Regions from separate parts of the Acidovorax sp. GW823-FHT02H02 genome, predicted to be linked through region 4. Evidence: predicted binding sites of a transcription regulator. Region 4 holds the regulator's gene; each other region holds the start of a gene.

Region 1 (5,573 bases), on a different contig from region 4:
GGGCGATGTGCAGTACGCCACCGACGAGCACTTCCGCCCCGGTGCCACGATGGCAGACATGGCCAAGCTCAAGCCCGTTTTCGCCAAGGAAAACGGCACGGTGACCGCTGGCAACGCCTCGGGCATCAACGACGCCGCCGCCGCCGTGGTGCTGATGGAAGCCGGGGCCGCCAAGGCCCGTGGCGCCAAGCCGCTGGCCCGCCTGGTGGCCTACGCCCATGCGGGCGTGGACCCCAAGTACATGGGCATTGGCCCCGTGCCCGCCACGCAGCTGGCGCTCAAGAAGGCCGGCCTCACGGTGAACGACCTCGATGTGATCGAGGCCAACGAAGCCTTTGCCGCCCAGGCCTGCGCCGTCACGCGCGACCTGGGCCTGGACCCGGCCAAGGTCAACCCCAATGGCTCGGGCATTTCGCTGGGCCACCCGATTGGTGCCACCGGCGCGCTGATCACCGTGAAGGCCCTGCATGAGCTGCAACGCATCCAGGGCCGCTACGCGCTGGTCACAATGTGCATTGGCGGCGGCCAGGGCATTGCCGCCATTTTTGAGCGCGTGTAATGGCACGCACTGTTTTCTGAATCCTTCAATACCTTCAAGAATGATGCGCAAACTGATTACCTTCACCGCCCTGGCCTTGGCCGTGGGCACATCGGCGTATGCCCAGGCCCCCGCACCGGCAGCCAGCTACCCCACCAAGCCCATCCGCCTGATCGTGCCCTTCCCGCCCGGAGGCGGCACCGACATCCTGTCGCGCCTGGTAGCCACCCGGCTCACCGAAAGCGCCAAATGGACCGTGGTGGCCGACAACAAGGCCGGCGCCGGCGGCACCATCGGCATCGGCGAGGCCGTGAAGGCTGCGCCCACGGGCTACGACATCGTGATGGGCCAGAAAGACAACCTGGTGATCGGCCCCTGGCTCTACAAGAACCTCCCCTGGGACCCCACCAAGGACCTGACCGCCGTGGCCCATGTGGCCTGGACCCCCGTGATCATCGCCACCAGCGTCAACAGCAAGTACAAGACCCTGGCCGACGTGGTGGCCGCCGCCAAGGCCGCGCCCGGCACCATCACCTATGGTTCGCCCGGCAACGGCACCTCCATCCACCTGGCCGGCGACCTGTTCGAGAAAGCCGCAGGCATCAAGCTCAGCCACATTCCCTACAAGGGCTCCAACCCTGCGCTGATGGATGCCCTGGCGGGCAATGTGGACCTGCTGGTGTCTTCGGTGCCCTCGGCCATGGGCCAGATCAAGTCGGGCAAGCTGCGCCCCCTGGCCGTGACCTCGGCCAAGCGCAGCTCGTCGCTGCCCGAGGTGCCCACCGTGGCCGAATCGGGCTTCAAGGACTTTGACGTGAGCACCTGGTATGGCGTGCTCGCCCCGGCCGGCACGCCTGCCGCCGTGGTGAGCACCCTCAACGCCGAAATCAACAAGCTGTTGGCCACTGCCGACATGAAGGCCGCCATCCAGGCCCAGGGCGCAGAACCCGAAGCCATGTCGGCAGCACAGTTCGGCACCCTGCTCAAGATCGACTACGCCAAGTGGAAGGGCATCGTGGAGGCCTCGGGTGCAAAAATTGAGTGACCCCCTGAGGTGCTTCGCACCTTCCCCCTGAAGGGGGACGCACCCGGTGGCCTGGCGAAGCCAGTTCCACGGGTGCACTGGTCTGGGGCGTGCCCATTCCACGATCAGCAGGCTGCGGGTGATGCGCAGGCTGATCGAGAATCAAAACGGAAAACGGCTCCGCAAGGAGCCGTTTTTCATGGAGCAGTAACGCTCAGTCGCGCACCACCAGCACCGGAACATGCACCACGCCCAGCACGCGCTGCGTGACGCTGCCCAGCACCAGTTTTTCCAGGCCACGGCGGCCGTGCGAGCCCATCACGATGAGGTCGGCGCCCGTGCTTTCGACGGCCCGCACGATGGCGTCATGCACCGCATGGCCCTCGCCCACCACGGCAGTGACCTGCACGCCCGCATCGGCCATGGCCTGCTTGGTGGCGTCGAGTGCACTGCTGGCCTCGGCCGTCGCGGCACTCAGGTATTGCGCCTGGCCATAGGCAAAATCTGCCCCCACGCCCGTGAACGGGTAGGGATCGATCACATACAGCGCCGTGACGGCACTGCCAAACGTCTTGGCCAAGGCTGCCGCCTTGGACACCGCGAGCATGGAGGTCTTGGAGCCGTCCACAGGAACCAGAATGTGCTTGAACATGGTGCTTCTCCTCAAGTTGATGGGGCCAGGCAAAGGCCTGGAAATAGGGAGTCAGTGTGGCGGTCCATTCTGGCCTGCATCTTGATTCGCATCAAATCATGGTGCCGCGGCAACCCGGCCTGCACCCTAGGCCACCGCATCCGCCCCCTGAAAGCTTCCGCGCCGGCAGGTTACCACCAGCGTGTCGCGGTAACCACCGGGCACCAGGGGCTGGATAGGCGTGGTCTCGTGGATCATGCGGGCATCGTCCAGCAGCATCAGCGACCAGGGCGCGCTCAGGGTAAAGCGCTGGCCCGCCGGGCCCGCCGCCTCGAACACCCGCGTTTCACCGCCCTTCACGCCCTCGCGGGCCACCAGAAACACCGCCACCAGGTCCACACCATCGCGGTGCGCGCCTTCGGGCGTGGGGCGGCCAATGCCATCGGTGGTGTCGATACGAAACTGGTGCGCCTCGACAAACCAGCGCGCGGGCACGTCGGGCGCGGCAAACACCGTGTCGGACAGCGCGGCCAGCGCCGCCAGCAGCTGCCTCCACACAGGCCGCGCCACCGTCTCGGCCGCCATCGGGGCAAACCAGCGCTCCATGCCGCCATGCAGTGCGTTGTATTCGAGCGGCTGCCAGTGCGCCCGGTGCGCCACCTGCACCACCTCGCCGTGCACCACTTCAAAACAGGCATGGCGACGGCGACGGTAGCGGCCACCGTCCTTCAGAAAATCATCGGGGGGCAACGCGGCCCAGTCAGGCGCAAGGGCCTGCAGATCAGCGAGGCGGCAACCGGACCACGCAGCCACATCGGGTGGCGACAGCACAGCGTAGCCGGTCTTGCGCAGCTGGTCGGCCACGCCCTCGGGACCGGTGAAAGGAGGAGAAAAAGTGACTTCGGCCATGCAGCCGAGCTTAAGGCAACGCTGGCCGCTCAGTCGCGGTTTCCGTGGCCTTTGCCACGGCCTTCACCACGGCCATCGCCACGCCCGTCCCGGCGGTCGCCGCGGTCGTGCTTGCCGCCGCCCCGGCGATCATCATTCCAGTGGCGGTCATCCCGACCGTAGTTGCCAGGCTGGCCGCCGTAGTACTGGCCGCGCACAGGCTCTTTCACGAAGTACACCGGCTGGCCGCAGGCGTTGTAGCGGGCGCAGTGCTTGGCCCAGTTCTTGGCATGGCCGGGCGGCACATGCATGTAGATCGGCGAGCGCGGCACCATCACCGCCGGCCGTTGGATAATCACGGGCTCGGCGTAGATCAGCGGTGGCGGCGGCGCATTGCCAATGTCGATGCGTCCATACACGCCGGGGACCACCTGCCCTCCCACGGTGGCATTGACATAGGCCTGGGCATGGGCGCCGGTGGCTGCAACCAGCAGCACCGCCGTGGCGGCCCCGGAAATCAGGTGGCGAAAGGTGAGGTTCATGGTTGAGTCTCTGTGAATCGGAATGGCCCCTTTGTAACAAGATCGGCGGTGTTTTCTGGCAAAGGCCGCGCAAAAAATGTAAGCAAATAGTCAATTGCCACCCAATGAGCGCCATGAATATCGGCTTCAGCGCCCTACTTCAAAGCGCTTTTTGCTATGCATTTGAGAGCGTCTGACAAACCACACATCTGCAGCAGTGCCCCCTGCAGCTGCGTGCAGTGGCATGGAGCCATCCCCCGCCCGGCCCAGGAGACCGCGTTGCCCTGCGAACGCCACCACTTCGTCCGTGCCAATTTGGATGCCCCGGCCCTGCTTGCCACCCCCACTGGCACATTCAGCGTGCGTGTGTAAGACCTGTCGCTCCCGGAAACCGGCAATCACATTGCGATGCCCACCGCGAGGTGGTCCATGCCATGGGTTTTAGGCCGGCGCCCTTTCGGGTTTGCACCGGCGGGCGCCGGGCAATCAGCCTCCTGAAGCGGTAGCGTCTGCCGGTTCTTTTTCCTGCAGCAACCGCCACATCACCTTGCCGCTGCCGCTCTTGGGCAGCGCCGTTACAAACTGCACGATGCGCGGCACCTTGTACACCGCCATGTTCTCGCGGCACCAGTCGATGATCTGCTGCTCGGTCGTATCCTGGTGGCTTGCGCGCAGCACCACGACGGCCTTAACCGTCTCGCCCCGGTAGCTGTCCTTGGCGGCAATGATGCAGGCCTCCTGGATCGCGGGGTGGCGGAACATCAGCGCCTCGACCTCGGCCGGCCAGACCTTGAAGCCGCTCGCATTGATCATGCGCTTGAGGCGGTCGGTCAGGAAGAAGTAGCCTTCCTCGTCCATGCGGCCCAGGTCGCCCGAGCGGAAGAAGCGCTTGCCGTCGAACTCGATGAAGGCCGCCGCCGTGGCGTCGGGCCGCTTCCAGTAGCCCTGGAACACCTCGGGGCCATGAATGATGATCTCGCCCTGCTCGCCCACGGGCATTTCCTGCAGGGTTTCGGGATCGATCACGCGCGCATCGGTACCCATGAACGGAATGCCCAGGCACTGCTGCTTGGGGTGGTCAGGCGGGTTGGAATGCGACGGCGCCGCCGTCTCGGTCAGGCCATAGCCTTCGGCATAGCGCAGGCCGTATTGCTCCAGCAGGCGCTGCGCCACGGCCTGCGGCATGGCAGCGCCGCCACCGCCGATGTAAGCCAGGCTGGAGAGGTCGTAGCTCGCAAAATTCGGGCTGCCCAGCAGGTCGATGACCATGGTGGGAATATTGGTCCAGGTGGTGACCTGGTAGCGCGATATGAGGCGCCCCGCCAGGTCGCGGTCCCACCGGGGCATGACGACCAGGGTGGCGCCGCAGTAGATGGCCGTATGCATCACGCTCACCATGCCGGTGATGTGGAACATGGGCACCACCGCCAGCGTTACGTTGTCGGCCGAACCATTGCCCCACAGGCTGCTGGCCACTGCGTTGTGCATGATGCTTTTGTGCAGGTGCATGCAGCCCTTGGGCAGCCCCGTGGTGCCACTGGTGTAGGGCAGCAGCGCCAGGTCGTCGGGCCCCACCGCCAATGCGGGGGACATGTCGGAGCAGGCTACAGCATCCGTCCAGGCGTAGGTGCACCCCCCCTCCAATGCAGGCAAGGGATGCCGGGTGCTCAGCCATTCCATCCATGCCTCGGGCGGGGCATCGGCGCCCTTCACATCGGGATCAAAAGCATCGGTGAACTGGGTCACCACCAGATGGGCGAGACGCTCGCCGAGCGCCAGCGCGTTGCTGGCCTTGGCGAGCTCGGGGGCCAGATCGGCCGTGGTGATAGCGACCTTGGTGTCAGGATCGGTGACGTAGTGCTTGAGCTCCTCGGCCCGGTTCATGGGGTTGACCGGCACCACCACGGCATTGGCCCGCAGGATGGCAAAGTGCGCCATCACCAGTTGGGGGCAATTCTGCATGCACAGCAC
Region 2 (5,573 bases), on a different contig from region 4:
GGCCGTGGAAGTGATGGCCGACGGCCTGGGCAAGATGTTCCCCATTCTCGGGGCGCGATAGCTCAACCAAGCACCGCCCAGGTGTGGCACGCGGTGCCCGCCGCAACGAAGCCATGCCATACCGCATGGGCGTAGCGGATGCGGGCGTCCAGCACAAAAAAGACCACGCCCAGGGTATAGGAGCAGCCCCCGGCCACCAGCCATTGCGCCCCGGCCGTCGACGCACGCTCCAGGATGGGCACTGCCGCCAGCAGCACCAGCCACCCCATGGCGAGATACCCGCCCGTGGACAACCAGGGCGATGACAGCCGGCCCATGGCCTTGAGCGCCGTGCCTGCAGCAGCTACCAGCCACACCAGGGCCAGAATGAAGCGACCCCCAGGTTCCCCCAGATGCCCCGCCGCAAAAGCCGTGTAGCTGCCCGCAATGAACAGGAACACCGCACCGTGGTCCAGCCTCAGGAAAACACGCTTGGCCCGGCCATCCGGCAAGGCGTGGTACACGGTGGACGCCAGGTACAGCCACACCATCGTTGCCACAAAAACGCAGATGCCGGCAAAGCCCTCGGCGCTCAGGCTGCGCCCCCACGACACCAGCCAGCAACCGGCGCCCAGGGCGGCGATCAACGCCACGGCGTGGCTGGCCGCATTGGCGGTTTCCTCGTCCCGGCTTTGCGCACGCCCGGCGCTGCCCGTGAGGAGAGACCGGCCCATCGCCGCGCACCTAGTGCGGCAGCGCGGTCTGCTGGCGATCGCGCCAGGCGTGGTAGCGCGCCCGCTGCAGGGCAAAAAGCTCCACCACGCCCCACGCCATGCCGCAGCCCACCAGGCCGCACAGCATCAGCCAGCGCAAGGCGTCAATCCTGTGCGGGCGATGGGGTGGTGAATTCTTCATAAGAGAAGCAGTCGTTGCCCGGCAAATCCAGCCAACGCCAGCGTTCGTCGAACAGGTCGTCGAAGAGTCTCTGCAATCCGAGCAGTTTCCACAGCATGCGAGGCCTTTGAAAGAGGTGGTTGGCTGTTGCAAGTTACCTGCGCTGTGTGACAGTTTGGCGTCCGTCGGCACATTTGCCACACCCACCCCCTGGATTCACACGGCAGGCCAAGCGAGCGGTATGCTGCGGCGTCTTCCCCCCTGCCACACCGCCCTCCACCACCGTGCCCGAAAACGTTCTGCCCGAACTGCTGGCCCTGGAAAAGATCATCGAGCAGGGCGGCCCCGACCTGCAGGTGCGCGTGGTGCGCGAGGTCAGCGTGGCATCGGGCCAGCGCTTTCCCATCTATTCGATCGGCATTGGCAACACCAGCCCGCACATCCCTGCCGTGGGATTTTTTGGGGGAGTGCATGGCCTGGAACGCATCGGCGCCGAGGTGGTGCTGGCCTATCTGCAGAACATCGCCATGCGACTGCGCTGGGACACCACGCTGCACCAGCAGCTCGAACAGGTGCGCCTGGTGTTCATGCCCATCGTCAACCCCGGCGGCATGTGGGCGGCCACCCGCGCCAACCCGAACGGGGTGGATCTGATGCGCAATGCGCCGGTGCAGGCCCTGGACCGCGTGCCTTTTCTGATGGGTGGACAGCGGCTGAGCGCCGGCCTGCCCTGGTACCGGGGCCACCCGGGCGCGCCCATGGAAGTCGAAAGCCAGGCCTTGTGCGAGGTGGTGGGCGCCGAGCTGCTGCCCCGCCCCTTCAGCCTTGCGCTGGACTGCCATTCGGGCTTCGGGGTGCGCGACCGCCTGTGGTTTCCGTTTGCCCACACCCGCAAGCCCATTGCGCACCTGAACGAACTGCATGCACTGAAGGACATCTTCCTGCAGGCCCACAGCAACCACCAGTACATCATCGAACCCCAGAGCGCGCAGTACCTGGCCCATGGTGACCTGTGGGACTACCTGTACCTGCAGTCCTGCGAGCAAGCGGGGCGCATCTTCCTGCCGCTGACGCTGGAGATGGGCTCGTGGATCTGGATCAAGAAGAACCCGCGCCAGCTGTTCTCCCGCCTGGGCATCTTCAATCCGCTGATCGACCACCGCCAGCAGCGGGTGCTGCGCCGGCATCTGGCGCTGCTCGATTTTCTGTCGCGCGCAGCCTGCAGCCACCAGCGGTGGGTGCCCGGCGCCGAACATTACGCGCAACGCCGCGTCAACGCGCTGGCCGAGTGGTATTGAACATGGACACCTGGGTTCTGCTGCGCGGCCTGACCCGCGAGACCGCCCACTGGGGCCGCTTTGCTGGCGATTTCCAGAGCGCATGGCCCGGGACCCGTGTCGTGTCGATCGACCTGCCGGGCAACGGCCTGTTCCATGCACGGCAAAGCCCGGCCACCGTGCAGGGCATGGTGGCGGCCTGCCGCGCCGAGCTGGCAAGGCAAGGGGTGCACCCGCCGTTGCATCTGTTTGCGATGTCGCTGGGCGCCATGGTGGCCACCGAATGGGCCCGCACGATACCGCAAGAAATCAGCGGCTGCGTGCTGGTGAACACCAGCTTTCGCCCGTTCAGCCCCTTTTTTCACCGGCTGCGCCCCCGCAACTATGCGGCGTTGCTGGAACTGGCGCTGCTTCCCCGCTCGGCCGCAGCCATCGAACGCACGGTGTGGCGGCTCACGAGCAACGCGCCCGATCCGCGCAGCGCCGTCATCGGTGACTGGGTGGCCGCCCGCACCCTGCGCCCGGTGTCGGCCGCCAACGCCCTGCGCCAGCTGGTGGCGGCGGCCCGCTACCGCGCGCCCGCCTTGGCGCCCACCCCCCGCATCCTGCTGCTGGCCAGCCAGAACGACCAGCTGGTGGACAGCCGCTGCTCGCAAGCCATTGCCCATGGCTGGCACTGCGCCCTGGCGCTGCATGCCGATGCGGGGCACGATCTGCCGCTGGATGCGCCCCAGTGGGTGATAGAACAGGTGCAGCAATGGCGGGCGGCCACGGCCCCATGACCCGGGCAGGTCGAACGGGAATCGAGACAAAAAGCACAGAGAGCGCCCCTCCATAAAGCGCCAGTAGCCATCAAAACAGCGCAAACATCAGAAGTGCCCGGCCGCAGCCCAGGCACCCAGCCACCGCCGTTCAGGCCACGGCTGCGGCCACAGCGGTAGGCGCGGCGCCCTCGTCCGAGCAGCTGGCGCCACCGCAGCCATGGAGCAAACCATCTGGCAGCGCATCGGGCGCATGCACCACCCCCGTGGTCGCATCAAAGCCCACCCGGCGCAGATGCAGGGCGAGAGCGGCGTCCATGCTCTGCGCATGCTGGGGAAACCACAGCGCCAGCTCGGCCGCCATGGCACGCACCACATGCAGCTCGCCCTTGTCCACCGCACGCGCGGCGCCGTCGCGCATGACCTGCAACACCACCTTGTGCTGCATGGCATGGCAGTTGCCCGCGGCAAAGCCGGTGGAAGCCATCCAGGCATCCTCCTGGCCAAAATGCTGCTCGGTGTGCTCCACCAGTGCCTGCCACGTGGCTACCAGGGTGGCGTTGTCGGCGGCTTCCACCGCCGCCAGCAGATCGACAAACTCGCGGTGGGTGTCATCCATGGGCGGCAGGTCCAGCGCCAGCGCCTCCGACCATTGCAGTGCAGCCATCTTTGCTTCCTTGCGTTCAAAAAAAGCGCCAGCTTAGGGGGGCAGGCTGACCGGAGTATTGACGCAAGTCATGTGCGCGGCGCATGGCCGCCCGCATGCAAAAACCCCGCGCAGGGCGGGGCTCGTGGGCATCGCCAGCAGGGGCATCCGCCAGGATGTTCCCTGCTGCCGTTCATTGGCCGTACATGCGCTTGGCCTCGTCCACGCATTTGGACTTCACATCGCCCTGCAGGGTGTCGCAACGCTCTTTGGCGGCCTTGTAGTTGGCCTCGTTCTTCTCGGCGGCGGCGTCCTTGCGCGCCTCGGCCACGGCAGCACCCTTGGCGGCGGGTGTGTCGGCGGGCTGGGCCCGCGCTTCGCTCACCTTGGCGTTTTCCTTGGCGGTCACATGGGCGGCCTTGGCGTCCTTCATGCAGACGTCCTTGGCGTTGCCGCTGAGGTCGTCGCATTTTTCCTTGGCGACGGCGTAGTCGGCGTCGGCACGGGCCACGCGGGCCTTGTACTCCGCCTTGGCGCTGGGCTTGTACCTGGCATCCAGTTCGGCCATGGCAACGTCTTCGTGGCCCTTGGCTTCCTTGGCACAAATGTCCTTGGCATTGCCCGTCAGGGCATTGCACTTGTCTTTGCTGGCCTTGTATTCGGCCGAGATGGTGTCCTTCGCCGCCTTGTACTCCGGCTGGGTCATTGCGAAGGCGCTCGTGGCCAGCAGGCCGGCGGTGATGGTGGCAATCAGGGTGCGTGCGATTTTCATGGCTTGGTCCTCAGGGTAGTCTGCTGCGCAGTTGCCGCGGCACCTGTGCGCAGACAAAAGTGGTTCAACGGTTTTGGGGGCTGGTGCGCAAGAAGCGTCAGTCCCTGAAGCGGAATTCAGGATGGCGTCCCTGCCATTCCTTGAGCTGCTTTTCCGCCACATCGCGGGCGATGCCATGGCGTTCCTGCAGCTTGCCCAGCAACTGATCGCGACGGCCTGCGATCACATCGAAATCGTCATCGGTGAGCTTGCCCCACTGTTCGACCAGCTGGCCTTTGAACTGCTTCCAGTTGCCTTGAAGGGTGTCTTCGTTCATGGTGCGCTTCCTCGGAAATTTCGCCTCTGCCATCCACCCGGAATGCGTGGAACATCTGCGTGATGCGATGGAGTCCACTGTAGAAACGATGCCCGTCGCACCGCGTAGGCCACGCCGCGAAACACGCGTCAGCGCAGGCCTACGGACATGGCAGGCAAGGACGCGGGTTGCAGCTTTGCACGGACGGCGCCACACCCCACACAGCGCCGCCCTCTCCCCGGGGGCACACCCGGTTCAGGGGCTGATCAGCGCCCCAGCTGCTCCAGCCACTGCACCAGTTCCTGGGCCAGCTGGTCGGTGGCTTCTACCAGGGCCCGCGTGCCGCCGGCGGCATCCGCGCTGGTGGCCGGTCGCTGCACGATGAACACGCGCTGACCCAGCAGCGTTTCACCAGTCGCAGCGGGTTCTGCCAGCGTGGCACGCAGGCGCACCAGACCGGCGCTTTCGGTGGCGCTGGTGAAGACCTGGCTGAACTCCTCCAGCTCCACCCGCAACACGGTGGGCAGCTTCCCAGCGGAGCGCGCCTGGGCCGCACCGCTCTCGGCCGTGAGCACGGCGCGGCGCTGGCCCAGCTGATCGCGCAGGCGCTGCTGCACCAGTTGCGCGGGCGGCTGGCTCCAGCGGGCCTGGCGGTAGGGGCGCAGCTGCCGGGCGTCGGCGTAGGCCAGGCGGTACAGCACGGCGGTGCTGCCTTCGACCAGGCCCGGTGCCTCCAGATCGGCCAGCGCCAGGGGCGGCAGGGGCGCGCGCCGGTCGGCGGGCACGGGTGCCATGGCGCCCGGGCCAAAGTCGTAGTGCACGGGGCGTGACGGCGGTGAAGGCAAGGCCGAGCATCCCGCCAGAAAAGCAGCAGCAAATACGGCTGCAGCGCTTTTTTTACAAGCGCCAGCAGCTATGGTTTTGGTAGTTTTCATGGCGAATTGCATCA
Region 3 (5,573 bases), on a different contig from region 4:
ACCTGGGCGCTGATCGTCTGGCTCAACTACGCCGCGTGGCTGCACATGCGCCTGATGAAAGGGCTGCGCGGCACCGTGTCGGCCTGGTGGGCGCTGGTCGGGCTGGTCGTGACCACCTTCGCGTTTCTGGGGGTGAACATGTTCCTGAGCGGCTTGCACAGCTACGGCACGCTCTGATGGCGTGATGGGGGCATCGGGCTTGCGGGGCAGGCCTGCAAGCATTGCGTCCTGGGTGTAACCTGGGCGATCCAGGGAACGAACTGGTGGTTGTTGTGCTCTACCGCTCAGCTGTTCCATCCAAGAATGACCGGAGCTTCCCATGCTGATCCCATCGCGCGATTCGGGTTTCAACCATCCGCATTCCTCCGAGATCACCCCGCGCCTGGTGTACCGGGATCGCCGCCAGATGCTCCAGCTCATGGCGGGCGGTGCTGCCGGGGCAGTCTTGGCATCCTGGGCAGGCCGCGAGGCCATGGCACAACCGGCCCAGGCGGCACGCCCTGGCAAGCTGGCGGCGCTGGCGGGCGCCAGGTCTGCCGTGGCGGGTGCTGTCTCGATGGAGAAGCTGACCGACTATAAGGACGCGAGCAGCTACAACAACTTCTACGAATTCGGCACCGACAAGGCCGACCCCGCCCGCAATGCCCATACCCTGAAGACCACGCCCTGGACCGTGGAGGTGGAAGGCCTGGTCAAGAAGCCCGGCAAGTACGGTATCGAAGACCTGCTCAAGCTCAGCGCGCAGGAAGAACGCATCTATCGCCTGCGTTGCGTGGAGGGCTGGTCCATGGTCATCCCCTGGGTGGGTTACTCGCTGGCCGAGCTGATCCGGCGCGTGGAGCCGCAGGGCAGCGCCAAGTATGTGGAGTTCGTGACGCTGGCCGACAAGGCCACGATGCCTTATGTGGGCTCGCGCGTGCTGGACTGGCCCTATGTGGAAGGTCTGCGCATGGACGAGGCCATGCACCCGCTCACCCTGCTGGCCTTCGGCATGTATGGGGAAGTGTTGCCTAACCAGAACGGTGCCCCGGTGCGCCTGGTGGTGCCGTGGAAATACGGGTTCAAGAGTGCCAAGAGCATCGTGAAGATCCGCTTTGTCGAGAAAGAGCCGGGAACCGCCTGGAACAAGGCGGCCCGGCAGGAATACGGGTTCTATTCCAACGTGAACCCCAACGTGGATCACCCGCGCTGGAGCCAGGCCACCGAGCGCCGCATCGGCGAAGACGGCTTGTTCGCCAAGAAACGCAAGACACTGATGTTCAACGGCTACGAGGCCCAGGTGGGACAGCTCTACGCCGGCATGGATCTCCAGAAGTTTTACTGATCCAGCGCCGTTGCGGCCCCCTGGCGAAGCATTCGGTCCGTCGTGCCATGAAAAAACTCCTGCTCCATCCAGTGGCAAAGCCGGTGCTGTTCGTGCTGTGCCTGCTGCCCCTGTCGTGGCTGGTTTACGCCGCAGCCACGGACCAGTTGGGTGCCAACCCCGCCGAGGCCCTGGTCCGCGCCACCGGCGACTGGACCTTGCGGGCCCTGTGCCTTGTGCTGGCCGTGACGCCGCTGCGCGTGGTGACCGCCAGCCCGCAACTGGCCCGTTTTCGGCGCATGCTGGGGCTGTTTGTGTATTTCTATGCGCTGCTGCACCTGTTGAGCTACAGCTGGTTCGACATGGGCTTTGACCTGGCGGAAATCACCCGCGACATTGCCAAACGCCCCTTTATCCTGGTGGGTTTCCTGGCGTTTTGCCTGCTGACATTGCTGGCGGCAACCTCGTTCAACCGGGCCGTTCGGGCACTGGGAGGGCGCCGCTGGCAGGCCCTGCACCGGGCGGTGCATGGGGGGGCAGGATTGGCGATCCTGCATTTTTTCTGGATGCGCGCCGGCAAGAACGATTTTGCGGAAGTCGCCCTCTATGGTGCCATCCTCGCGGTGCTGCTGGGCTGGCGCCTGTGGCGGCGCATGGCCGCCGGTGCATCGCGGCCGGCGGGGCAGGGCAAGGCTGCTTCGATACCTTGATCGCTATATTATTTATAGCTTCAATTGATTGTTGTGTAAGCGCTGGAGGCTTTTTTACCAAGTATTTATGCTTACGCGTTGACTGCCCGCAGCGCTGGCCGCAGTTGCCTGGTCACGGGGTCGATGTGGGCGGTGGGGATCTGGTAGGCGCGATCATCAAAGAGGTCGATGCCGCACATGAGGTTTTCGATCCAGTCCAGAAAATCGTTGATTGCCTTCTTGCCCGCGATGGGAGCGCCATGCTGGGGCACCAGCATGGCGATGTCCAGCTGGCGCGCCATGCGCACCCACAGCCGCAGGATCTTGTTGGACACCATGTAGCGGCGGTGAAAACCTTCCATGCGCGGGATGTGCGGTCCCAGATCTGTCACAGGAATGCGCGCCTCGGCTCCGGACGTCATCGACACCCCGAGGTCGCCGGTGAACAGGATGCGGCTGACCGGATCGTAGAAATGGAAGTTGCCCTCGGAGTGCATGAAGTGTGCGGGCAACAGCACCAGCTCATGGCGGCCCAAAGGCAGGTGGCCACCCCCGTCCGGCACGCCGATCACGCGGTTTTCGGTCTTGCCCACCTTCGTGAAATGTGGGGCAAACCGCTCCCATACGCGTGAAATCACCAGGGATGCCTGGGTGGTGCTCATCCAGCGGTCCAGCGAGGCAATGATGTCCGGATCGGCGTGTGACGCAATGATGTACGAGAGTTTGCTGGGGGGGAAATGCTTGGACATCCCCATGAACAGTTCATTGAAAGCCAGGTTGCCACCCGGGTCGATGATGGCGCCCGTGTCATCGTCAACGATCAGGAATTGGTTGGCCTGGACCGCTTGCCCATCTTCTTCGATGAGGTCGGTGAACATGATGCAGGCGTGATTCTTGTCGCGATAGAGTTCCAGGGCCATGTCGATACTGCGGTGCGATAAAGCGCCGACTGTACGATTAACCACGTTTTCAGTGCTTGATAAAAATCAAGCCTCTGTTTTTGACTTGCGTCATCCACTGGCCGGCCATCTCCGGCGGTGCAGTTACCGGGGCGCGGACGCGGGTGCTGCAGGTGCTGTCTCTAAAGGGGAGAGCGTTTCCGGCAACGTGGCCCGTTGTGTGGCCTCGGGTGCGGCGGGGAGATACAAGGGGCCGCGCTGCCCGCAGCCCAGCAATGCCGCCGCACTGGTGGCAAGGGCAAAGGTCCTGATTAGAATTTGGAAAACTTTCACCATGCGTAATTGTAATGACCGACCTTGAATTCCTGGACCAGGCCGAGAAACTGCTGCTTGCCGTGGAGCGCAGTTGCGATCGCATCAATGACGATGGCGATGCCGATGTGGACAGCCAGCGCACTGGCGGCATGGTGACCCTGACATTCTCCAACCGCAGCCAGATCATCATCAATCTGCAAAAACCACTGCATGAAGTGTGGATGGCGGCAAAATCGGGCGGATACCACTACCGGTTTGATGGGGTCGCCTGGCAAGACACCAAGGGTGCCGGTGAATTCTTTCAACAGCTGAGCCAGGACGCAGAGCGCCAGTCTGGTACCTCTTTGCGATTCCACACCTGACCCACGCGGCGCTTGAAAGGGTGCGAGCGTAGGCAGCCTTGCGTTGGCACAACCCAGTGCATGCATTGCGCCTGCGGCGCCCGCTTTGCAGGCACCGCAGGACCACCCCCTGCAACGAATCAGTTGCGAAACAGATCGAGGATGCGACCGCGTTCTTCGGGAGGGGGCGGTGCCTGGGGGGCCAGCGTCGATGGGGCGGAGGACTGGCTTTCCTGTCCCACTTTCGCAACGCCTGCGTTGCGCGCGAATTCTTCGTAGAACCACTCGCCGCCCACATTCACCACGCCGGGTGGCACAGTGGATTCCATGACTGGCACCCCCTTGAGGGCCTGTTCCATGAAGTTGATCCACACCGGCAAGCTCAGCCCGCCCCCGGTTTCGCGGCTGCCCAGGTTACGGGGTTTGTCGTAGCCAATCCAGGTCACTGCGGTCAGGGTGGGCTGATAGCCCGCGAACCAGGCGTCCACAGAGTCATTGGTGGTGCCGGTCTTGCCATGCAAGTCAGGCCGTTTCAGGGTGGCCTGCGCTTTGGCGGCAGTTCCTGAGCGCGCGACTTCCTGCAGCAGGTTGTCCATGATGAAGGCATTTCTTGCATCAATGGCGCGTGGCAGTTCGCTGGCAGCGGGAGCCGGGTTTTCGGAAATCACGCGACCTTTTTGGTCGGTCACGCGCGCGATCAGCCATGGGTTGACGCGGTAGCCACCATTGGCAAATACCGAATAGGCAGACGCCATCTGCAACGGAGTGACCGAGCCCGCACCCAATGCCATGGTCAGGTAGGCCGGGTGCTTCTCTGCCTCGAATCCGAACCGGGTCACCCAATCCTGTGCCGTCTTGGGGCCCACCGCCTGCAAGATGCGGATGGAAACCATGTTCTTGGATTTTGCGAGGCCCGTGCGCATGGTCATGGGTCCATCGTATTTGCCGTCGTAGTTCTTGGGCTCCCAGGGCTGGCCACCGGTGACGCCTGCATCAAAAAAGAGCGGGGCGTCATTGATGACGGTGGCCGGAGTAAAGCCCTTCTCCAGTGCCGCGGAGTAGATGAATGGCTTGAAGCTGGACCCTGGCTGGCGCCAGGCCTGCGCTGCGTGGTTGAACTTGTTCTTGTCAAAGTCAAACCCCCCCACCAGCGCCTTGATGGCGCCACTGCGCGGATCCAGCGCAACCAGGGCGCCTTCCACCTCGGGCAATTGGGTGATTTCCCAGGCGTTCTTGGGCGTCTTAACAACACGGATGACAGCACCACGCCGAATCCTGATGTTGGGGGGCGCTTTGTCGCTCAGACCGGACTGTGCGGGCTTGAGCCCATCGCCCGTGATCTCCAGTGTGTCGCCATTGGCGCGCGCTGCCACAATCTTGCGTGCAGTGGACTCCAGCACCACGGCAGACATGACATCGCCATTGTCCGGATGACCGGCCAGTGCTTCGTCAATCGCGTCCTCCACATCCTCCGGGGCCTTGGGGAGATCGACGAATTGTTCTGGGCCGCGGTACTGCTGGCGTCGCTCATAGTCCATGATGCCACGCCGCAGGGCCGCGTAGGCGGCATCCTGGTTGGCTGCATTCAGCGTGGTGTACACGTTCAGCCCGCGGGTGTACGCCTCATTGCCGTACTGGCTGAAGATCAGTTGCCGCACCATCTCGGCGACATATTCGGCATGGACACGCGTGTTGTCCTGCCCTGATCGGATCTTGAGTTCTTCCTTCTTTGCGGCCGCAGCTTCCTGGGCCGTGATGAAGCCGTTCTCTTCCATCCGTTCAATGATGTAGAGCTGGCGCACCCGGGCGCGCTTGGGGTTGCTGATGGGGTTGTACGCAGAAGGCGCCTTGGGCAGGCCTGCCAGCATCGCCGCTTCTGCAATGGAAACCGACTTGAGCGGTTTACCGAAATAGGCCTCGGATGCAGCAGCAAATCCATAGGCACGATTGCCCAGGTAAATCTGATTCATATAAATCTCGAGAATCTGGTCTTTTGTGAGCAAATGTTCGAGTTTGAATGTCAGTA
Region 4 (5,573 bases):
AATGGCAAGGTGAACCAGATGCCCGCGCAGGCTGACAAGCTGACCGAGGCGCAAATCGGGGTGCTGGCATCGTATGTGTGGGGCTTGTCCAACAAGCCTGCCGCAGCCCGATGAACTCGGGGTGGCTCCAGTTCCGACTGGGGCTGCTTTGAAGTGCTAGTTATCCGCTTCCATAGTCCGCACCATGAAATCATCCGACAAGACGCCGCGCAAGGTCATTCCCATCGCGGCGGCCACATCTGAGCCGTCGGCGGAGGGTGAACTTGTCTCCCTTTACGAGGCCCAGAAAAAAATTTACCCACGATCAATCAGTGGGTTCTTTGCGCGTTGGCGTTGGGTCATGGTGTTTCTCACGCAGCTCGTTTTCTATGGGTTGCCCTGGCTGGAGTGGGGCCAGCGCCAAATGGTGCTGTTTGACCTTGGTGCCCGTCGGTTCTATATTTTTGGGTTGGTCCTGTACCCACAGGATTTCATCTATCTCACGGGCTTGCTGATTATTTCAGCGCTCTCGCTGTTTCTGTTCACTGCGGTTGCGGGTCGTCTGTGGTGTGGCTTTGCCTGTCCACAGACGGTCTATACCGAGATATTCATGTGGATAGAGCACAAGATCGAAGGTGATCGCAGTGCACGTCTGCGCTTGGATGCCGGTCCCTGGACCTTTGAGAAGATTCGCAAGAAATTCTTGAAGCAGACGGTCTGGGTTGCTGTTTCCCTCTGGACGGGTTTCACTTTTGTCGGGTATTTCGTGCCGATTCGGGAACTGGGTCCCGAGTTGTTGGCGTTTGCTGGCACCTGGCAGATTTTCTGGGTGTTTTTCTACAGCTTGGCCACTTATGGCAACGCCGGCTTCCTTCGGGAGCAGGTTTGCAAATACATGTGCCCCTATGCGCGTTTTCAGAGCGCGATGTTCGATCGGGATACCCTCATCGTGACCTATGACGAAACCCGCGGCGAGCCGCGCGGGCCCAGGGTCAAGACGGTGGACTACAAGGCCAAGGGTCTGGGCGAATGCATCGACTGCACCTTGTGTGTGCAGGTGTGTCCCGTGGGCATCGACATCCGCAAGGGTTTGCAATATGAATGCATTGGCTGTGGTCTTTGCGTGGATGCCTGCAATACCGTGATGGACAAGATGCATTACCCCAGAGGCTTGATACGGTATTCAACCCAGAATGGTGTCCAGCGTCGCTGGAGCCAGTCGCAAATCCTGCGACATGTCCTGCGCCCTCGCGTGCTCATTTACACCGCGGTTCTGGTGGCTTTGTGTGTGGGCATGCTGGCCAGCCTGACCACGCGCACACCCCTGAAGGTGGACATCGTGCGTGACCGGGCCGCCTTGTCCCGCATTGTTGCGGGGGGCAAGCTTGAAAATGTCTATCGACTGCAAATCATGAATGCCACAGAGGCTGCGCAGCGCTACCGCATTACTGCGAGCGGGCTGGATGGCTTGGAAGTGGCTTCGGAGCAGGAGGTGGACATTGGTGCTGCAGAATCCCGTTGGGTAGCGGTGCGGTTGCAGATCCCGTATGGATCTGCGGCCCCTGGTTCCCATGCGATTCATTTCGATATATCTGCACTGGAAAGCGGCGGCAAAGTGACAGAGAAATCCATATTCCTGGTGCCACGCTGAGTCAATTGAGTGAAGGTCGCGCTGTGCGCTGCAGGGCGTCTTGTGGTCTATATGCTGATACCTGAGGAGTTTCCATGCCAAACAGCCCCGTTATTACTCCCGGACCCCAGCCATGGTGGAAGTTTGGGCATGTCTGGCTGGTGATTGCCGGACCGGTCATTGTGGTGATTGCCGGCTTCATTACGTTGTGGCTTGCCGTGAGTCGGCCGGACCCCGTCGTCGAGGAGGACTATTACCGCAAAGGGATTGAGATCAACCAGACGCTGGCACAGCCAGAGAAAAGCTTGGCCCCCGCGCTCAAGGGCCGCAACCATGCGGCGACACCTGCCGTGGATCAGCCTCGCTGAACCAGAGTTCCAGCTGGTCGCATACACACGCCCTCCGCAACCCCGAGGAAACACACGATGTGGACACAACGCCTGATGTGGATTGCATGGCCCGCTTTTCTGGTGGCCGGGATCCTGGAAATGCTGGTTTTCGCCATGGTGGATCCACAGGATCTTCATTGGTTTGGTCAGCCATTGACTCTGTCCCGCCAGGGGGTCTATACCCTTGCGTTCTTTGCGTTCTGGATCATTACCATGGTTGCCAGCGCGTTGACAACGCTGCTCTCCATGTCACCCTTTGAACTCAACCGCTGCCCCGTGCCTCCGGATGCTCGACCGGGCGATTGCCACAAGGCATCGTCGTGCCCGTGACGGTTGCATGCCTGAACAGCGATCAGTGACAAGCCTGCTGGTTGTTGACAATGCGCTTGAGTGCATCGGTGTCCAGAATGCGGACATGGCGCTGTTTGACTTCCACCGTGCCATCTTCCACAAACTTCGAGAACGTGCGGCTGACTGTCTCCAGCTTGAGCCCCAGGTAACTGCCGATTTCTTCCCGTGTCATTCGCAATACCAGTTCGGACTGCGAGAACCCACGGGCATGCAGGCGTTGCACCAGGTTGAGCAGGAACGCAGCCAGGCGCTCTTCTGCACGCATGCTGCCCAGCAAAAGCATCACGCCGTGTTCACGAACGATTTCCCGGCTCATGATCTTGTGAACGTGGTGTTGCAGCGCCGTGACTTCGCGCGATAGTTCTTCGATGCGATCAAAGGGCATGACACACACTTCGGCATCTTCGAGGGCGACTGCGTCACAGGTGTGATGATCGTTGACGATGCCATCGAGTCCAATGATTTCACCCGCCATCTGAAAGCCTGTGACCTGGTCGCGCCCATCTTCGGTAGCGACGCAGGTCTTGAAAAACCCGGTGCGAATGGCATAGAGAGAGGTGAACGACTCCCCATTGCGAAAGAGCGTACCTCCTCGCTTGATTTTTCGCCGCACTGCCACGATATCGTCAATGCGTTGCAACTGCTGCTCGTTCAGGCCTACGGGCATGCACAGTTCTCGCAGGTTACAGTTGGAGCAGGCGACTTTGATGGTTTGCGGGTTCATGGGCACTGGGACCTGGACAGGTCTGGGTAATTGGCTTGTATCTGCTGGGACTCCATTGTCCCGCGGTGCACGCGTGGCGGCTGAATTGAATCAAATTGTCCCTCCTGTGCCCATTCGCCTTCTTGATTAAGGTCAAGGACGTGGATCAAAGGGTACGGCACAGTATCGATGCACGCAAGGATATTTTCCCATGACCGCTGTTACCCCAGAACTTCTGCGCCGTTTTGACATACCAGGACCGCGCTATACCTCCTACCCCACGGCTGACCGGTTTGTGGAGGCTTTTGGGCAAGAGGACTATGTGTTGGCGCTGTCACAGCGCCGGCTTGGCGCTACGGCACTGCCGCTGTCGCTGTATGTCCACATTCCGTTTTGCGAATCGTTGTGCTACTACTGTGCCTGCAACAAGATCATCACCAAGCACCATGACCGTGCCGACGTGTATTTGCGCTACCTCAGCCGCGAGATTGATCTGCACACGGCCCACTGCGGCACCGGACAGGTGGTCAGCCAGTTGCACCTCGGGGGTGGCACGCCGACCTTTCTTTCGGATGACGGACTGCGCCAGCTCATGGCAACGCTGCGGCGCAGTTTCACCTTTGCGCCGGGTGGTGAGTATTCCATCGAGGTGGATCCTCGCACGGTCACTTCGGATCGGCTGGCGGTGCTGGCGGAACTGGGCTTCAATCGATTGAGCTTCGGGGTGCAGGATTTTGATGCCGAGGTTCAGAAGGCAGTGCACCGCATTCAGCCCGCAGAGCAGGTGTTTGCGCTGGTGGAAGCGTCTCGTGCGCTGGGCTTTGAGTCGGTCAATGTGGATTTGATTTACGGGCTGCCGCGCCAGACCCCCGAGTCGTTTGATCGCACGCTGGCACAGGTGGCCCAATTGCGCCCCGACCGAATCGCTTTGTATGCCTACGCCCATTTGCCTGATCGTTTCAAGCCGCAGCGGCGCATCATCTCGACAGAACTGCCTGCCGCATCCGCCAAGGTGACCATGCTTTCGCGTTCGCTGGACGCCTTCATTGATGCAGGTTACGTCTATGTAGGCATGGACCACTTTGCCTTGCCTACGGATGCGTTGGCTGTTGCCAAGCGGCAGGGGCGCCTGCACCGCAATTTTCAGGGCTACAGCACCCAGCCCGACTGCGATCTCATCGGCCTGGGCGTATCCGCGATCGGCCGGGTGGGCGCGACCTACAGCCAGAACGCCAAATCGCTGGAGGAGTACTACGACCATCTGGATCAGGGGCGGTTGCCCGTGGTGCGAGGGTTGGCGCTGAATCGCGATGACCTGGTGCGCAGGGCCGTCATCATGGCGCTGATGTGCCAGGGCGAGGTCTTGTTTGAGCCCATGGATCAAGCTTGGCTCATTGATTTTCGGAAGTATTTCGCGCCGGAACTGGAGCAGTTGGAGTCCATGGCCGAGCAGGGGCTCGTTGCATTGAGTGCCGAGGGCGTCAAGGTAACGCCCATGGGCTGGTTCTTTGTGCGCGGCATCGCCATGGTGTTTGACCGCTATTTGCAGGCTGACCGCAATCGGGCCCGGTTTTCGCGCATCATCTGATACCCATCATTCGAGCTGTGCCCCGGTCTTCATGCTTGCACCCCTTGCCGTAACGGCTTTGCTCATGGGGCTCGCTGGCGGGCCCCATTGCTTGGCCATGTGCTCCGCGCCTTGCAGTGCGATCATCGGCCAGGAGGCGGCGTGCTCGCAAGCGGGCAGCCCCGTCTCTCAGCCGGTTCAGTGGTTTCCCAAAGGTGGAACCTCTCGCCGGCTGTTCGCATTTCACTTCGGGCGCCTGGCGGGCTATGCCGGGGCGGGCGCCCTGGCCGCGCTGGCCATGGACAGCCTGGCATGGGTGACCCAGCAAACCATGGCCTTGAGTCCGGTATGGACCCTGATGCACGTGGCGGTCATGGCCTGGGGTTTGATGATGATGGTGCAGGCGCGACAGCCTGCTTGGGTAGAGCAGGCCGGGCGCACGGCCTGGCGCCGCGTGCAACCCCTTGTCCGCGCGCCGGGTGGGCTGCTGGTGGCGGGCGGGCTTTGGGCTCTCATGCCATGCGGATTGCTTTATTCGGCCCTGCTGGTGGCTGCGCTCAGCGGTAGCATGTTGCAGGGCGCTGTGACCATGGTGTTTTTTGGAGTGGGGAGTGGACTGTGGCTGGTGGCCGGACCCTGGCTGTGGGGGCGGCTGCGTTCACGCATCAACGCGGTGCGAGCCAGTTGGGGAACCCGGCTGGCGGGTGCGCTGCTGGTCGGGGTGGCGGGGTGGGCATTGTGGATGGATCTGGTTTACAAACCCTCTCTGTGGTGCAGATAACTTCAGCGGGAAGTGCCTTGGGTCACTCGGGCGGGTGGCGTCACGCCAGAATTTCATCGTTGGGATTGCGGGGCGCAATGGTCTGGACGGCGGCGATAATCCTTGTCACCAAGGGTGGTGCGCATGTCGCCATGTTTCTCCATGCATGCCGTGAAACTCCGTGAATTCTTCCC

The links. The regulator FNR, encoded in region 4, switches genes on or off when oxygen is low (the NO sensors DNR and NnrR bind a similar motif). The targets are predictions, from matches to a motif close to TTGATNNNNATCAA.
Region 1: a site for FNR is predicted at 2,296-2,309, ahead of AC1RDS_RS04460 (universal stress protein). Genes of this name have one in related genera too.
Region 2: a site for FNR is predicted at 3,637-3,650, ahead of AC1RDS_RS08425 (hemerythrin domain-containing protein). Genes of this name have one in related genera too.
Region 3: a site for FNR is predicted at 2,969-2,982, ahead of AC1RDS_RS14600 (oxygen-binding di-iron domain-containing protein). Genes of this name have one in related genera too.

What each region holds. Positions count from the first base shown of each region.
Region 1 covers NZ_JBXAJH010000003.1:186,615-192,187, reverse strand. Annotated here, with positions in the region: gene bktB (beta-ketothiolase BktB) at 1-559, shown strand, start outside; gene AC1RDS_RS04465 (tripartite tricarboxylate transporter substrate binding protein) at 600-1,583, shown strand; gene AC1RDS_RS04460 (universal stress protein) at 1,777-2,214, opposite strand; gene AC1RDS_RS04455 (2OG-Fe dioxygenase family protein) at 2,341-3,102, opposite strand; gene AC1RDS_RS04450 (hypothetical protein) at 3,132-3,623, opposite strand; gene AC1RDS_RS04445 (long-chain fatty acid--CoA ligase) at 4,089-5,573, opposite strand, start outside.
Region 2 covers NZ_JBXAJH010000006.1:63,183-68,755, forward strand. Annotated here, with positions in the region: gene AC1RDS_RS08395 (MarC family protein) at 1-61, shown strand, start outside; gene trhA (PAQR family membrane homeostasis protein TrhA) at 63-713, opposite strand; gene AC1RDS_RS08405 (hypothetical protein) at 724-852, opposite strand; gene AC1RDS_RS08410 (hypothetical protein) at 857-991, opposite strand; gene AC1RDS_RS08415 (M14 family zinc carboxypeptidase) at 1,158-2,171, shown strand; gene AC1RDS_RS08420 (alpha/beta fold hydrolase) at 2,174-2,932, shown strand; gene AC1RDS_RS08425 (hemerythrin domain-containing protein) at 3,063-3,578, opposite strand; gene AC1RDS_RS08430 (hypothetical protein) at 3,751-4,329, opposite strand; gene AC1RDS_RS08435 (CsbD family protein) at 4,427-4,645, opposite strand; gene AC1RDS_RS08440 (ABC-type transport auxiliary lipoprotein family protein) at 4,891-5,559, opposite strand; gene AC1RDS_RS08445 (MlaD family protein) at 5,571-5,573, opposite strand, start outside.
Region 3 covers NZ_JBXAJH010000013.1:78,219-83,791, forward strand. Annotated here, with positions in the region: gene ccsB (c-type cytochrome biogenesis protein CcsB) at 1-177, shown strand, start outside; gene msrP (protein-methionine-sulfoxide reductase catalytic subunit MsrP) at 320-1,324, shown strand; gene msrQ (protein-methionine-sulfoxide reductase heme-binding subunit MsrQ) at 1,372-2,013, shown strand; gene AC1RDS_RS14600 (oxygen-binding di-iron domain-containing protein) at 2,085-2,912, opposite strand; gene lptM (LPS translocon maturation chaperone LptM) at 3,036-3,227, opposite strand; gene cyaY (iron donor protein CyaY) at 3,239-3,568, shown strand; gene AC1RDS_RS14615 (penicillin-binding protein 1A) at 3,688-5,573, opposite strand, start outside.
Region 4 covers NZ_JBXAJH010000001.1:22,555-28,127, reverse strand. Annotated here, with positions in the region: gene ccoP (cytochrome-c oxidase, cbb3-type subunit III) at 1-114, shown strand, start outside; gene ccoG (cytochrome c oxidase accessory protein CcoG) at 185-1,630, shown strand; gene AC1RDS_RS00130 (FixH family protein) at 1,705-1,977, shown strand; gene AC1RDS_RS00125 (hypothetical protein) at 2,035-2,328, shown strand; gene fnr (fumarate/nitrate reduction transcriptional regulator Fnr) at 2,351-3,073, opposite strand; gene hemN (oxygen-independent coproporphyrinogen III oxidase) at 3,264-4,640, shown strand; gene AC1RDS_RS00110 (sulfite exporter TauE/SafE family protein) at 4,672-5,400, shown strand.